Linked DNA regions of Pigmentibacter sp. JX0631. The protein of the gene in region 1 interacts with the protein of each later gene in a pairwise test. Links are inferred from orthologs where the notes say so. Each region holds a gene or a part of one and is shown in the gene's direction. Other genes may lie near its edges.

Region 1 (5,807 bases):
TGTAATTGCACAGAGATCTGAAGTAAGCTGAAAAAAAACGAAATTAATGGAGATAATTTTTAATTTATGCGCTAGAAAAAATGCCCCCATATTTAAAATACTTAAATTTAACAGCGTTAGAATGTATAAAAGAATAAATTGTGGTTGTATCCATTCAAATTTTATAACAAAGTACAGAAGTATTAATAACAAAAATATTGCTATCCAGCGTAAATGAATCAGCCAAAATAATTTTGTTCTTTCTTCGTCAGGAAAACTGTAGTCAAATAAAAAACACTTAACCTTTTGTATAAATTGTTTAAAATCCATTTTTTACCTAATCTTAATTGTTAACTAGCTTTTCTGTTAGTCAGATAGTATCTTTAGCTTACCTTAAGATATTTACCAAGTTTTATTATTGAAAAAGCTTTTTTAGCGCAATGATTTGTTGCACTATGATAGAGTTTGCTCCTTTCTTTTTTTCGTTTTGAAAGTTAAAAGTTTAATGTTTTGAATAGTTTTTTTTGTTACTAGGAGTTATGAATGTCGAATTTTACTAAAATATTCTTATTATTAGGTATCATTGTTGCTGTTATTGCTTTAGTTTTATTATTTTTTAAAAAAGGTGAAACGAAACCTTTAATTGAAATTTCTATGCATTTAGCAACATATGATAAAAAATCAGGAAATGTTGAAAATTTGTCTCCTAACCATAACCAAAAAGCGTTTGGTATTCTGCAGTTTTTTTCGAAACCAAATTCAAAAAATATGAGTCAATCCATTTTGTGCGTACAAGATCATCAAATTGTTGATAAAATAGACTTGTATATGCCTGATATGGGGCATGGAAGTCAGCCTCCAACGATTGAAAAAACAGATATACCAAGTAATATAAGATCCAAAGCCTCATCTGAAATACAACTAGGCTGTTTTAAGCTTGATAATATGCAACTATTTATGACGGGAGATTGGCAAATAAGGGTGTTTTATCAAAATGGAAATCTTGGCCTTTTCGATTTAAAAATAATAGAATAGTTTTATATATTTTTTAAATAATTTAAATCTTCAAAAATGGCTAAAGCAGTTTGCAAGGGCCCAACTCCATTTCCTCTAACAACATGAGTTTTTTCACGGCCTAAATTAAACGAATATGAAACGCAATCAGATGAGCAATAAAGTGGGGAGTGCTCTTCAATTTCAAGGTATGATAAATGAATTGCACCTTCAGCTTGTGCAGAGCAAATTAGGCGTGTTGTTTTTCCTTTAGCTTTTCTGTAACGGATAAGATCTGGATCAATTTCCTTTAAATTTTGGAGAAAAATAGAAGAATCATATTTATACCCAAATATTGCATTTGCTGCTATATTAATAGAAATAAAGGCATTTTTAGCAATTAATTCGTCTTCAATAGAATATTCAAAAATTCTTTTTTCTTTCCCAAAATTTATTGCATTTTCTAAACTCTCTCCTTTTTCTATCAGCTCAATTAAAAATGTACTTACTGGATGACAATTTGCGCTAAAGGACAAACACTTGTTCCTGAGTAATTCTAAATTACTTTGCAGATATCTTCCTATTCCATTTAAGGCAGCATTGATTCCTATATTTTTTGAATATTCTGTGAGTAAAATATCAATTCCATAAAATAATGTATCTCTTGCAGAGAAAATAACTTTGTTATTTTCTCTTAATATTTTTTCGTAAAAATTGTAATTATTGTGGGAATTTAAAAGTTTTGTTTCTTGTGAGTCAATTATTATATTTGGTCTATTTGCAGTATCAAGAAAGTCATAAAAATTATTGCTAGAGATATATACATTTAGGTTTTTTTTTTCGTGTTCCTTAATATTTAGTATTTCAGAAATGTTTAAACCAGTTGGATCACTAATTGTTGATTTAGAATCAGACGCCTCTGTTACCTTAAATTCATTTTTATTTAGATTTTTTAACACAGCACAACCAACCTTACCTACACCTTTAATTTGAATGGGAATTAATTTATCTGATATACTGTTAAAAACCATAATTTTCTCCCAATAATGAAGAATAAACATAATTGAAATATAGTAATAAAAGAATAAAGCATGAATTAAAAAAACAAGGAATAAACTAGAACTTGGGACAGATAGGAAAAAATCCTAATCAAAACAAAATTTTATAATTAAAAATATTAAAAAAAATAAAATATGTCAATTCATTTCAAAAAATATCAACTTTGGATTTTTGCAATTGCTACGTACATCACTATAGAAACAGTATTGGAAAGATTTAAACTTCTTACTCCCGTATTAAACATTGGTATTGTTACAATCTCAGCATTTCCTTGCGATATTTCTTTTTGCATAACCTCTTTCGGGATTCCAAAAGTTTCAGCCCCAAAAACAAGTAAATCTCCTGGCTGAAATTGAAAATCATATGGAGATTTATTGCCACCAGTTTCGACAAAAATGATTCTTCTTTTTTTTCTTGTCGATAAAAATAAATCCCAACTTTTATGTAAGTAAACTGAAACGTGTTCCCAATAGTCAAGACCTGCACGGCGTAAAGCTTTTTCAGTGATATGAAACCCCATCGGTTCAATAAGATGGAGAGTGCAACTAAAGGCGGCGCACATGCGGGCAATTGTTCCTGTATTTGGAGGAATTTGCGGGCAATAAAGAACCACTTCAGGGTGAAATTTTAATAATTCTTCTTTCACTTCTGGATATAAATAACCTTGTTTATCAAAGGAAAGTTTAGGTTTAGACTGAATAATTATATCATCTTTATCTAATAAAGTTTCACCTAATTGATACATGAGTTTACCAGTGTACTCAGGCTCATTGTGGGATGTCATTTTCTTCATCCTCTAAATCTTTTTCTAGTGCATCAAGCATTCCTGAAATATTTTTAAATATATCATTTAAACCCAATTTTTTGTCAGAACTTGTTGTAATTACTTGGCTTGGATGCAGTGCGAGTTTTTTTGCATGAATTTCTCTTAATTGTTGCCATTTGCTTTTATGTACTTTGTCGCATTTTGTTTGAATACAAATAACTTTTAACCCTAGTTTTTGAAACCAACGAGATAAATTTTCGTCCTCTGGTTGAATATCTCTACGAATATCAATTAAAATAAAGATTGCAAAAAGTCCTGTTCTTTCTTCAAAGAAATTTTGCATTTCTTTTTCCCAATGAGCTTGGGTTGTTAGTGCTGATTCTGCATAGCCATAACCCGGAAGATCAACAAGAAAAAAAGTACCTTTTTCAGCTGAAAATAAATTAATAGTTTGAGTTCTCCCAGGAGTATTACTTACTCTAGCGAGTTGTTTTTGTCCTCCGACAAAATTTATTAAAGAACTTTTTCCAACATTACTTCTACCAACCAATGCGAATTCTGGCGCGGAAGATGGGGGTAAATCTGAGTTCTTAAGCCCCGAACAAATAAAATCAATTCGCAGGGGGGTTTTCTTTTCTGATAAAGACAATATAAAATCTTGATTTGGTAGTTTAATCTCGCGCATGGGGGACTTTTCCTTTCCCGAGGTTGCGTTTTACGATGGGCAAGACTACATACAAACAGCGGGAGATTCCAAGTGTCTTTTTAGGATATTTTTAGGATTAATATCTTTGGAGGAAAAAATTTAATGTCTACGAATTATGATTTAATTGTTATTGGAAGTGGTCCAGCTGGTTATGAAGGTGCTGTCTATGCATCACAGTTTGGCTTAAAAGTGGCAATTATAGAAAAAGATCAAACCCTTGGGGGAACTTGCTTGAATGTTGGCTGTATCCCTGCAAAATCAATGCTGCAATCAGCACTCATGTTTGATAAAGCTAAAAAATTTGCAAGCTACGGAGTTAAAATAGCTGGTGCAGATAAAGCTGAACTTGATTTCCCACAAGTGAATAAAAGACGTGATGAAATTGTTAAGAAAATGACTAGTGGTGTCAGTTACTTAATGAAAAAAAATAAAGTAGATGTCCTTCGTGGTTTTGGAACAATTACTGGGAAAGGACAAGTAGAAGTTACAGCTGATGGGAAAAAAACATCTTATACTTGCAAGAATATATTAATTGCGACTGGCAGTAGAGCTCGCCATTTATCACATATTAAAGTTGATGGAAAAAATATTGTCACCTCCGAAGAAATTTGGGCATGGGATAAAGTTCCTGAAACTATGGCAGTTCTAGGTGGTGGAGTAATTGGATGCGAATTTGCTTCAGCTTATGGCCGTTATGGAACCAAGGTAACAGTTTTAGAAATGGCAGATCAAATTTGTCCAACAGAAGATCATGAAACTGCAGCTGAATTAACTAAGGCATTAAAAAAACAAAATTGTGAAATTTTAACAAGCACTAAGACAAAATCTGTGACTGCTAAAGGTAACAAAGTTGAAGTTATGATTGAAGGAGAAAACTCTCCCCGGGTTTATGAAAAAGTCTTGTTAAGTGTTGGACGTGCACCTAATGTTGAAAATATTGGGTTAGAAAAAGTTGGTGTTAAGCTAGATGAACGTGGGTTTATTGCGGTTGATTTGAAAACTTATCAAACAAATGTTCCCGGTATTTATGCAGTAGGTGATGTCATTCCAACGCCACAATTAGCTCACACGGGCTCTGCTGAAGCATTATTTGCAGTTGATATCATTGTTGGGAAAAAACGTCATCCAATTAATTATTTAACTAATCCTGCTGCAATTTATACTTATCCAGAAATTGCAAGTATTGGATATACTGAAAATCAATTAAAAAAAGCTGGCAGAGAATACAAATCAGCTAAGTTCCCATTTTCAGCAATTGCAAAAGCACATATTGATGATGTTGCTGATGGTTTTGTAAAAATATTAACTGATTCGAAATATGGTGAAGTTTTAGGCGTTCATATTGTAAATCCAAAAGCAAGTGAAATGATCTCAGAATTTGCATTAGGTAACAATTTGGAAATGACTATTGAAGAGTTGGCTCATACCATTCATCCACATCCAACTGTGTCTGAAGTTATAAAAGAAGCTGCTCACACTGCAATGGGACATCCAATTAATATATAATATATTCATTTTTGATTTAAAAAACTGATACGAAAAGGATGTTTGTATATGGCAACTCAGAATGTGCTTATGCCTCAAATGGGTGAATCTATTCAAGAAGGAACACTAACCCGCTGGCATAAAAAGTTAGGTGAGAAAGTTCAGAGAGAAGAAATTTTATTTGAAATATCTACAGACAAGGTAGATACAGAAATTCCATCTCCTGTTACTGGCGTTCTTGTCCAAATTTTAGCAAAAGAAGGCGAAACGGTTAGTGTAAATTCTGTAGTTGCGGTCATTGATGATGCTGCAACTCCGGGTGCAGTAGCTGAAGCTCCAAAAGAAGAAAAAGTAACAAAACAACCGCAACAAACTGTTCAAGTTGCCAGCAAAGATGTTGAGACAAGTAATGATGGTACTCAAAAAGTTTATGCGAGTCCTTTAGCAAGAAAAATGGCAGAAGAACACGCTTTAGATTTATCCAAAGTACAGGGATCTGGTGAAGGTAACAAAATTGTTAAAAACGATGTCCTTGCTGCATTAGAATCTAAAACAGTTTCTCCATTAGTCGCTTCTGCGGCAGCAGCTGCTACTGCTCCTGCTGCAAAGGCGAGTTCAGATCATCTCAAATCAACAGGTGGTGGTTCTGAGGGAATTGTTGATGGTGTAAGAGTAAATCGTGTACCAATGACTGGAATGCGTAAGAAAATTGCAGAACATATGGTAATGAGTAAAAGAACAAGTCCACATGTTACTTCAGTAATTGAAATTGATCTGCAAAAAATAGTTGATGTGCGTGCAAAATTTAAAGATAAATTT
Region 2 (6,671 bases), 1.5 Mb from region 1 along the record:
AAGATCAATCTTGTTGGGATTGTTGGCGGAGACGGGAGCATAAGTTTAGTTCTATCAGCACTTTACAGCGCATACGGCTCAGATCCTCTACCAAAAATTCTGCTTCTAAAAGGCGGAACCATTAATTTTCTTGCTAAAAACTTAGGTATTAAAACCGAAGCCCTTACTTGCCTAGAAGATACATTAAAAATCATCCATAAAAAACAAGCTCTGAATGAAGCTATTCTTAGTACATTACATGTCAATGGGCGACTTGGATTTATCTTTGCAAATGGGATTGCAACTTCATTTTTAGAAGAGTTTTATAAAGATAAAACAAATTCTTTTGGTGCTGCAATAAAAATAACTAGTTATATTGTCGATGGTTTGTTAAAAGGAAAAATAAACGGAGAATTCAAGAAGATAGTCAGGCAACAGAAAATGTCTATCGAAACTTTTCCGGAGAAAATTTGGCAGCAGAAAGCTATATCCGCAAAAAGTCCTGATGAATTTAGCCTCATTTTTGCTTCGACAGTTAAAAAACTTCCTCTAACAAATCAATTTTTCAAAAAAGTTAAATTAGGCGATGAATATGCTGAAATGATAGCCATTTCAGAAAAAGGCAAAAAACTTATCAAGGGCGCTCTAAAGTCTTTGATGGGAGGTGATATCTATAATTTACCTCATGTCTATTCTGTTAAATTTAAACAAGCACATATCACTTCTTACGAAAATAGCCTTTATTCATTAGATGGAGATCTGCTAGATTCAAAAGATGGAAAAATTGAGATTGAAATGGGACCAAATTTTGTGTTTTGCTCCCCTTATGAAATAGCTAAATAAGATTATTTAGTTAAAAAGGGTATTTATGACTGCAAAAGAAAAAAAGGAAAGAGAAGAGGCAAAAGAAGAAAAGAAAAATGTTGATTCAAAACGCAGTTTCTCTATTCGAGAGATGGAAATTCAAGATCTAGCCGAAGCATATAACCTTGGGGAAACGTGTTTTAGAGCTGATTTATGGCCTATGCTCTACAGAGGATGGGATGAATATGAAGTTACAAGCATGTTCAATACAGACGGTGATTATTGCTTAGTAGCAGAAAATGATGACTTTCAAAAAGGAATAGATGCTGAAGACGAAAGAATTGTAGGATTTGTTCTTGGCACAGTCATGTCAAAGCCAGGAACGGCTTGGAGCTACGGCTATATTGTCTGGCTTTGTGCACACCCAAACTGGCAAAGGGAAGGCGTTGCAAGCAAGCTAATAGATAAAGTTGTTGAAGCCTTTGTTGAAAATGAAGGTGTTCGAATTATTATGGCTGATACAGATCCAAGCAATAATAGAGCTGTCCAATTCTTCAAAAAGAAAGGTTTTGATCAAGAACATCAGCATGTCTTTTTAACTTCTAATATTGAAAATAACCCTTTATATTCTGATTTGTTACATAAATCTCGGGCAGCGGCTCTTGAAGAACAGTATTTGAAAAAAATTAGAAGACTAGCTATAGGTTCATCAGGGCTAGCAGCCGTGAAAAATCTTAAAAGGAAAAATATAAATAGTAAAAATGAACCTAACAAAAATAAAACTGCAAAACGTAAAAAGAAAAAATCTAAAAAAAAGAAATGATATTTTTCTGTCAATATATATAGGAAACTTCAATGCTTAAAGAATTAACCTCACTTGATCTATCATTATTAAATAAAGCTCAATACCAAGCTTGTATTCATAAAGATGGGCCGGCTGTTGTTTATGCTGGAGCAGGAAGTGGTAAAACTAGAGTTATTTGTTCAAGAATAGGTTGGCTAATAACAATAGAAAAAGTTCCAGCTTCATCTATTTTAGCAGTCACTTTTACCAACAAAGCCGCTAAAGAAATGAAAGAAAGAATCAATGAATATATTGGAGAACGTAATACAAAGAATTTAATTATTTCAACCTTTCATTCATTTTGTGCGCGTTTTCTAAGAATATATTCCTCCCAAGCCGGATTTCAGCCAGGTTTTACAATATTTGATGATAATGATCAAAAAAGTTTGTTAAAAGATTTATTAAAACAATTAAATATTCCAGATAAATTGTTATCAGTAAGTACAGTAAAATCTAAAATTGATAAAATTAAAAATTTAGGATTAACTCCTGAAGAATATTTAAGAGAAATAAAAAATAATGCTGATATTATCACTAAAGAAAATCAATACCAATTAAAACAATTTGGCGAATACTACGACCCAGAACTCATTCAAAAGGTATATGATTTATATCAAAGAAATTTAAAAAAACAAAACGCTATGGATTTTAATGATTTATTATTAGAAATGTATAAATTATTAGAAAATAATAATTCCGTTTTACAATCAATGCAAAATCGTTTTAAGTATTTTTTAATTGATGAATTTCAAGATACAAACCCTATACAATTTAAATTAATAAAAATTTTATGTTCTCATACCAATAACTTATTTATAGTTGGAGATGATGACCAAAGTATTTATTCTTGGCGTGGAGCTGAGCCTTCTTTTATTCTTAATTTCGATAAAGAATATAAAAATGTTAAAGTATTCAAATTAGAAGAAAATTATCGAAGCTCTGATAAAATAATTGGAGCTGCAACAAGCGTTATAAAAAACAATTACAAAAGAGCCGATAAAACTATTTTTACTAATAAAATAAATGGCACAAAAATTAAGTTCAAATCATGTGAAGACCCCTATTCTGAAGCAAGATATATTGCTAATGAAATATATTCTGCAGTCCAAAATAATGAAGTTTTCTCTAATTTTTGTATTTTATATCGAACAAATGCGCAGAGCCGTTCTTTAGAAGATGAACTAAGAAGAAGAATGTTACCTTATATTATTTATGGCTCAGTTCGGTTTTATGAACGTGCAGAAATTAAAATATTATTGGCTTATTTAAAATTAATAATAAACTCTACTGACGAAGCATCTCTTCTAAAAATAATAAATACACCGCGTCGAGGTTTTGGAGAAAAAGCTGTTCAAAAATTAAAAGAACTATCACTTCAGAAAAATGAAAGTATGTTAAAAACGCTTACAGAAGTAGTTTATGGAACTTTAGAAAATGATTTATCTCGATCTTTATCTGGTGTAAAAGATTTCATAATGAATTATCAAAAATGGAAAAATAACATTTTAGAACATAACAAACCTTCAGTTACTTTAGCTCAAATTGTTTCTGATATTAATTTTGAAATTTATCTTAAATCTACTCATCCTGAAGATTTTGATGAACGCTGGCTAAACGTTATAGAATTAAAAAATGCTCTTATAGAATTTGAAAACACTGAAAATGAAGAACTGCTTGAAGAAAAAAATGGGTTAGAAAAATTAAGTCTTTTTATTGAACAAGCTATGCTTACTATTGAGCCAACAGTTTATAATGTGCAACAAGGCAGTGCAAATGCAATTACTCTAATGACAATTCATTCCGCTAAAGGACTTGAATACCAAAATATATTTTTAGCGGGTTTGGAAGAAGGAGTATTGCCACATCAAAATTCCTTGGATTCACCTGAAGCAATTGAAGAAGAGCGTCGTTTAATGTATGTAGCAGTCACTAGGGCTAAAAACAATTTAGTGATAACAAATTGCAAAAAAAATAGGTATAAAGATTTTTTACCTGCTCAAGAAAGCCGTTTTATTAGCGAAATACCAGAAAAATATATCGATATCCTAGATCATACTGGAAATATCAAAAAAGAATTTGGTAAAATATCAAGCACAAATAAATTTATTGATAAACCGAGAATATTTAAAGGTGATGAACTTTTAAATGAACAAAAAATTGAATCTGGAAATGAAGAACATATTTGGAGAAAAGGACAACGAGTCACTCATAAAGTATTTGGTGAGGGTATAATTAGAGAGATAGAAAAAAGTTCACAGGGATATAGATTGAAAATCAAATTTGAAAAAAATAATGTTGGTGAAAAAACCTTAATTCACACCTATGTTAATCCCATTTAATATAAAAGGTATTTAAATGAAATCAGAAATAAAAGTTTCACCCTCAATTGCTGCTGGAAATTTAATGCGTTTAGAAGAAGAAGTTAAACGACTTGAAGAAAGTGGTGCTGATAGCATCCATTTTGATGTTATGGATGGCCACTTTGTACCATTATTAACTATAGGTATACCATTTATTGAACAAATGCGTAAAATTACTAATATGAAATTAGACGTACATATTATGGTAACAAATCCAGATAGTGTTTTTCAAGATTATTTAAATGCTGGGGCTGATATTTTAACTTTTCACCAAGAATCTGCTATTCATCCTCACCGAATTTGTATGAAAATTAAGGAAACAGGTAAAAAAGCAGGCATCGCCTTAAATCCAGGAACAAATTGGAATACTATAGAATATCTCTTGCCTGTCTTAGATCAAATAACAATCATGTCTGTAAATCCAGGTTTTTCTAGACAAATGCATCTTCCATTGGTTCACAAAAAAATTTCTGCACTTGCAAAATATAAAAAAGATAACGATTTAAAGTATGATATTATGGTTGATGGAGGAGTTAATTCTGAAAATGTCTACCTTTTGAGACAACTAGGAACAGATATTGTTGTTGCTGGTGGGGCAGTTTTTAATTACGAGAATTATACTGAAGCAATTCTTAAAATTAAAAAAGCCTCAATAACAAAACTTTAAAGCAATTTAAATAGAGATGGAATTAAATAAAAAACATGTTACCTAAATTTTATGCTACAATTAAAAATGATTTAGAAATACTAGAATCTAAACTGATAGAATATCTTCTCACACCTAATAAACCTACCAATCAAGTCTTATCACACATTTTTTCTTCTGGTGGTAAAAGAATAAGACCAGCCATATTTTTATTGTGTTCTCAATTAATAGATTATGAAGGGGAATTTAAATTTCCAATAGCTTCAGTATGTGAATATATCCATACTGCAAGCCTTTTGCACGATGATGTCATTGATAATTCTTCCTTAAGAAGAAATAAACCGACAGTAAATTCCATTTGGGGCGATGAAACGGCTGTATTATCCGGAGATTTAATCTATTCTGCTGCATGTAGACTGATGGTCAAAACTAGATCTTTAGAATTAATTGATGATTTTGCTGAATGCATTCGTTTTATGAGTGAAAGCGAATTATTTCAATTAGAATTACTTTGGAAAAAAGATACTTCTTTATCTGATTATGAGCGAGTTGTTGCAGGAAAAACAGCTATATTATTTCAAGCGAGTGCAAAAACTCCTTGCTACTTAAAAAATACTTCCCAAGAGTTGGCAACACATTTTGCAAATTTTGGTAAATTTTTAGGATTTGCATTTCAAATTTTTGATGATTGTCTTGACTATGAAGGAAACGAAGAACTACTAGGTAAACCTGTAGTAACTGATTTATTAGAAGGAAAAGTTACTTTACCTTTAATATATTCTCTTCAATCTGAAAATAAAAATCTTGATATTATTGTTTCATCAGTTTTAGAAAATGGGAAAATATCTTCAGAAGAAAAATCAAAGTTACTTCTTCATGTAAAAGAATGTGGTGGTTTAGAAAAGTCTTTTAATTTAGCTGAACTCTATTCTCAAAAAGCAAGAGACGCTCTAAATGAAATAGCAAAATTATTAATACTTTCTGAAAAACAAAAATTAGCTTTAGATGCTTTAAATCAAATTACTTATTTTGTTTTAAATAGAAAGAATTAAAATGCTTACATATAAAATAAACAAAAAAACATTAAAAAACGGTCTGCAATTTTTTTATTGCCATACTCCAGACACTGTTAATTTTGAAATTTCAATGCATATTAATACTGGTGCTCGTGATGAAATAGAAGAAACAAATGGAGTTTCTCATTTTCTAGAACACATGATGTTTCGTGGCTCTAAAAAATATCCTAATTCACTTGAATTAGCTAAAGCAATGGAGTCTTTTGGTAGTGAAACAAATGCAATGACAGGCGTTGAACACACTTCTTATTGGATAAAGGGAGACTCAGAAAAAACTTTAGAAGCGATTGAATGTTTTTCTGACTTTTTCTTACACCCCAATTATGCTGATTTAGAAATAGAAAGATCAGTTATTTTACAAGAAATGGCTTCTGATTTTAATGAAGCCGGTGATAGTATTGATACAGAATCCTTATCAATGTCTACATTATTTGCAAATCATCCTTTAGGTAACCCTATTATTGGTAGTGAGCATATTGTTAAAAAAATCTCAGAAAAAGAGCTCTCAGCTAAAAGACGGGATTTTTACACCCCTGAAAGATGTGTTCTAACAATTTGTACCTCTAAATCTGAACAAGAAGTTACAAATTATGTTGAAAAATATTTCGGTCATATTTGGGAACATAATAATAATTCTAATCCAAATAGAATATTTGCAGATAACTTCATCCCTCAATTATCGCAATTAAAAAAACCGCAAAATGCTTTATGCTTACAAAATAATCCTGATAATCAATTTGCTATAAAAATTATTTTTCCAACATCTGGTGGATTAACAGAAGAAATTGTATTAATTACTTTTCTCCAAAGATTACTTGATGATGGTATTTGTACCAGGCTACCAGCAAATATAAGAGAAAAATATGGATTAGTTTATGATATTAGTTGTGATACACAATTTTTTAAAGAAATTGGAACTTTCAGTATTGATGCTACTGTTTCAGAAGATAAAATAAATGAAC

Evidence for each region.
Region 2: the proteins of lpdA (region 1) and QEJ31_RS07135 interact in binary tests that used the Escherichia coli proteins (3 or more experiments, as listed by UniProt). The link is inferred for Pigmentibacter sp. JX0631 from one-to-one orthologs.

What each region holds. Positions count from the first base shown.
Region 1 is NZ_CP123622.1:3,149,786-3,155,592, forward strand. The notes cover bases 2,934-5,807. They hold lpdA (dihydrolipoyl dehydrogenase), read left to right. Parts: upstream 2,934-3,605; coding sequence 3,606-5,009; downstream 5,010-5,807. Other genes in these bases: yihA (ribosome biogenesis GTP-binding protein YihA/YsxC), read right to left, coding at 2,934-3,482; QEJ31_RS13665 (dihydrolipoamide acetyltransferase family protein), read left to right, coding at 5,058-5,807. Outside these bases: QEJ31_RS13635 (HAMP domain-containing sensor histidine kinase), read right to left, coding at 1-309; QEJ31_RS13640 (hypothetical protein), read left to right, coding at 523-1,014; QEJ31_RS13645 (hypothetical protein), read right to left, coding at 1,017-2,003; QEJ31_RS13650 (tRNA (cytidine(34)-2'-O)-methyltransferase), read right to left, coding at 2,189-2,815; more of yihA, read right to left, coding at 2,799-2,933. UniProt on the Escherichia coli protein: Lipoamide dehydrogenase is a component of the glycine cleavage system as well as of the alpha-ketoacid dehydrogenase complexes.
Region 2 is NZ_CP123622.1:1,630,926-1,637,596, forward strand. Bases 1,262-4,302 are described here. They hold QEJ31_RS07135 (UvrD-helicase domain-containing protein), read left to right. Parts: upstream 1,262-1,638; coding sequence 1,639-3,966; downstream 3,967-4,302. Other genes in these bases: QEJ31_RS07130 (N-acetyltransferase), read left to right, coding at 1,262-1,606; rpe (ribulose-phosphate 3-epimerase), read left to right, coding at 3,983-4,302. Also shown: QEJ31_RS07125 (diacylglycerol kinase family protein), read left to right, coding at 1-822; more of QEJ31_RS07130, read left to right, coding at 848-1,261; more of rpe, read left to right, coding at 4,303-4,654; QEJ31_RS07145 (polyprenyl synthetase family protein), read left to right, coding at 4,690-5,685; QEJ31_RS07150 (pitrilysin family protein), read left to right, coding at 5,687-6,671. UniProt on the Escherichia coli protein: A helicase with DNA-dependent ATPase activity. Unwinds DNA duplexes with 3'-5' polarity. Translocates on single-stranded DNA with 3'-5' polarity. Initiates unwinding more efficiently from a nicked substrate than double-stranded DNA.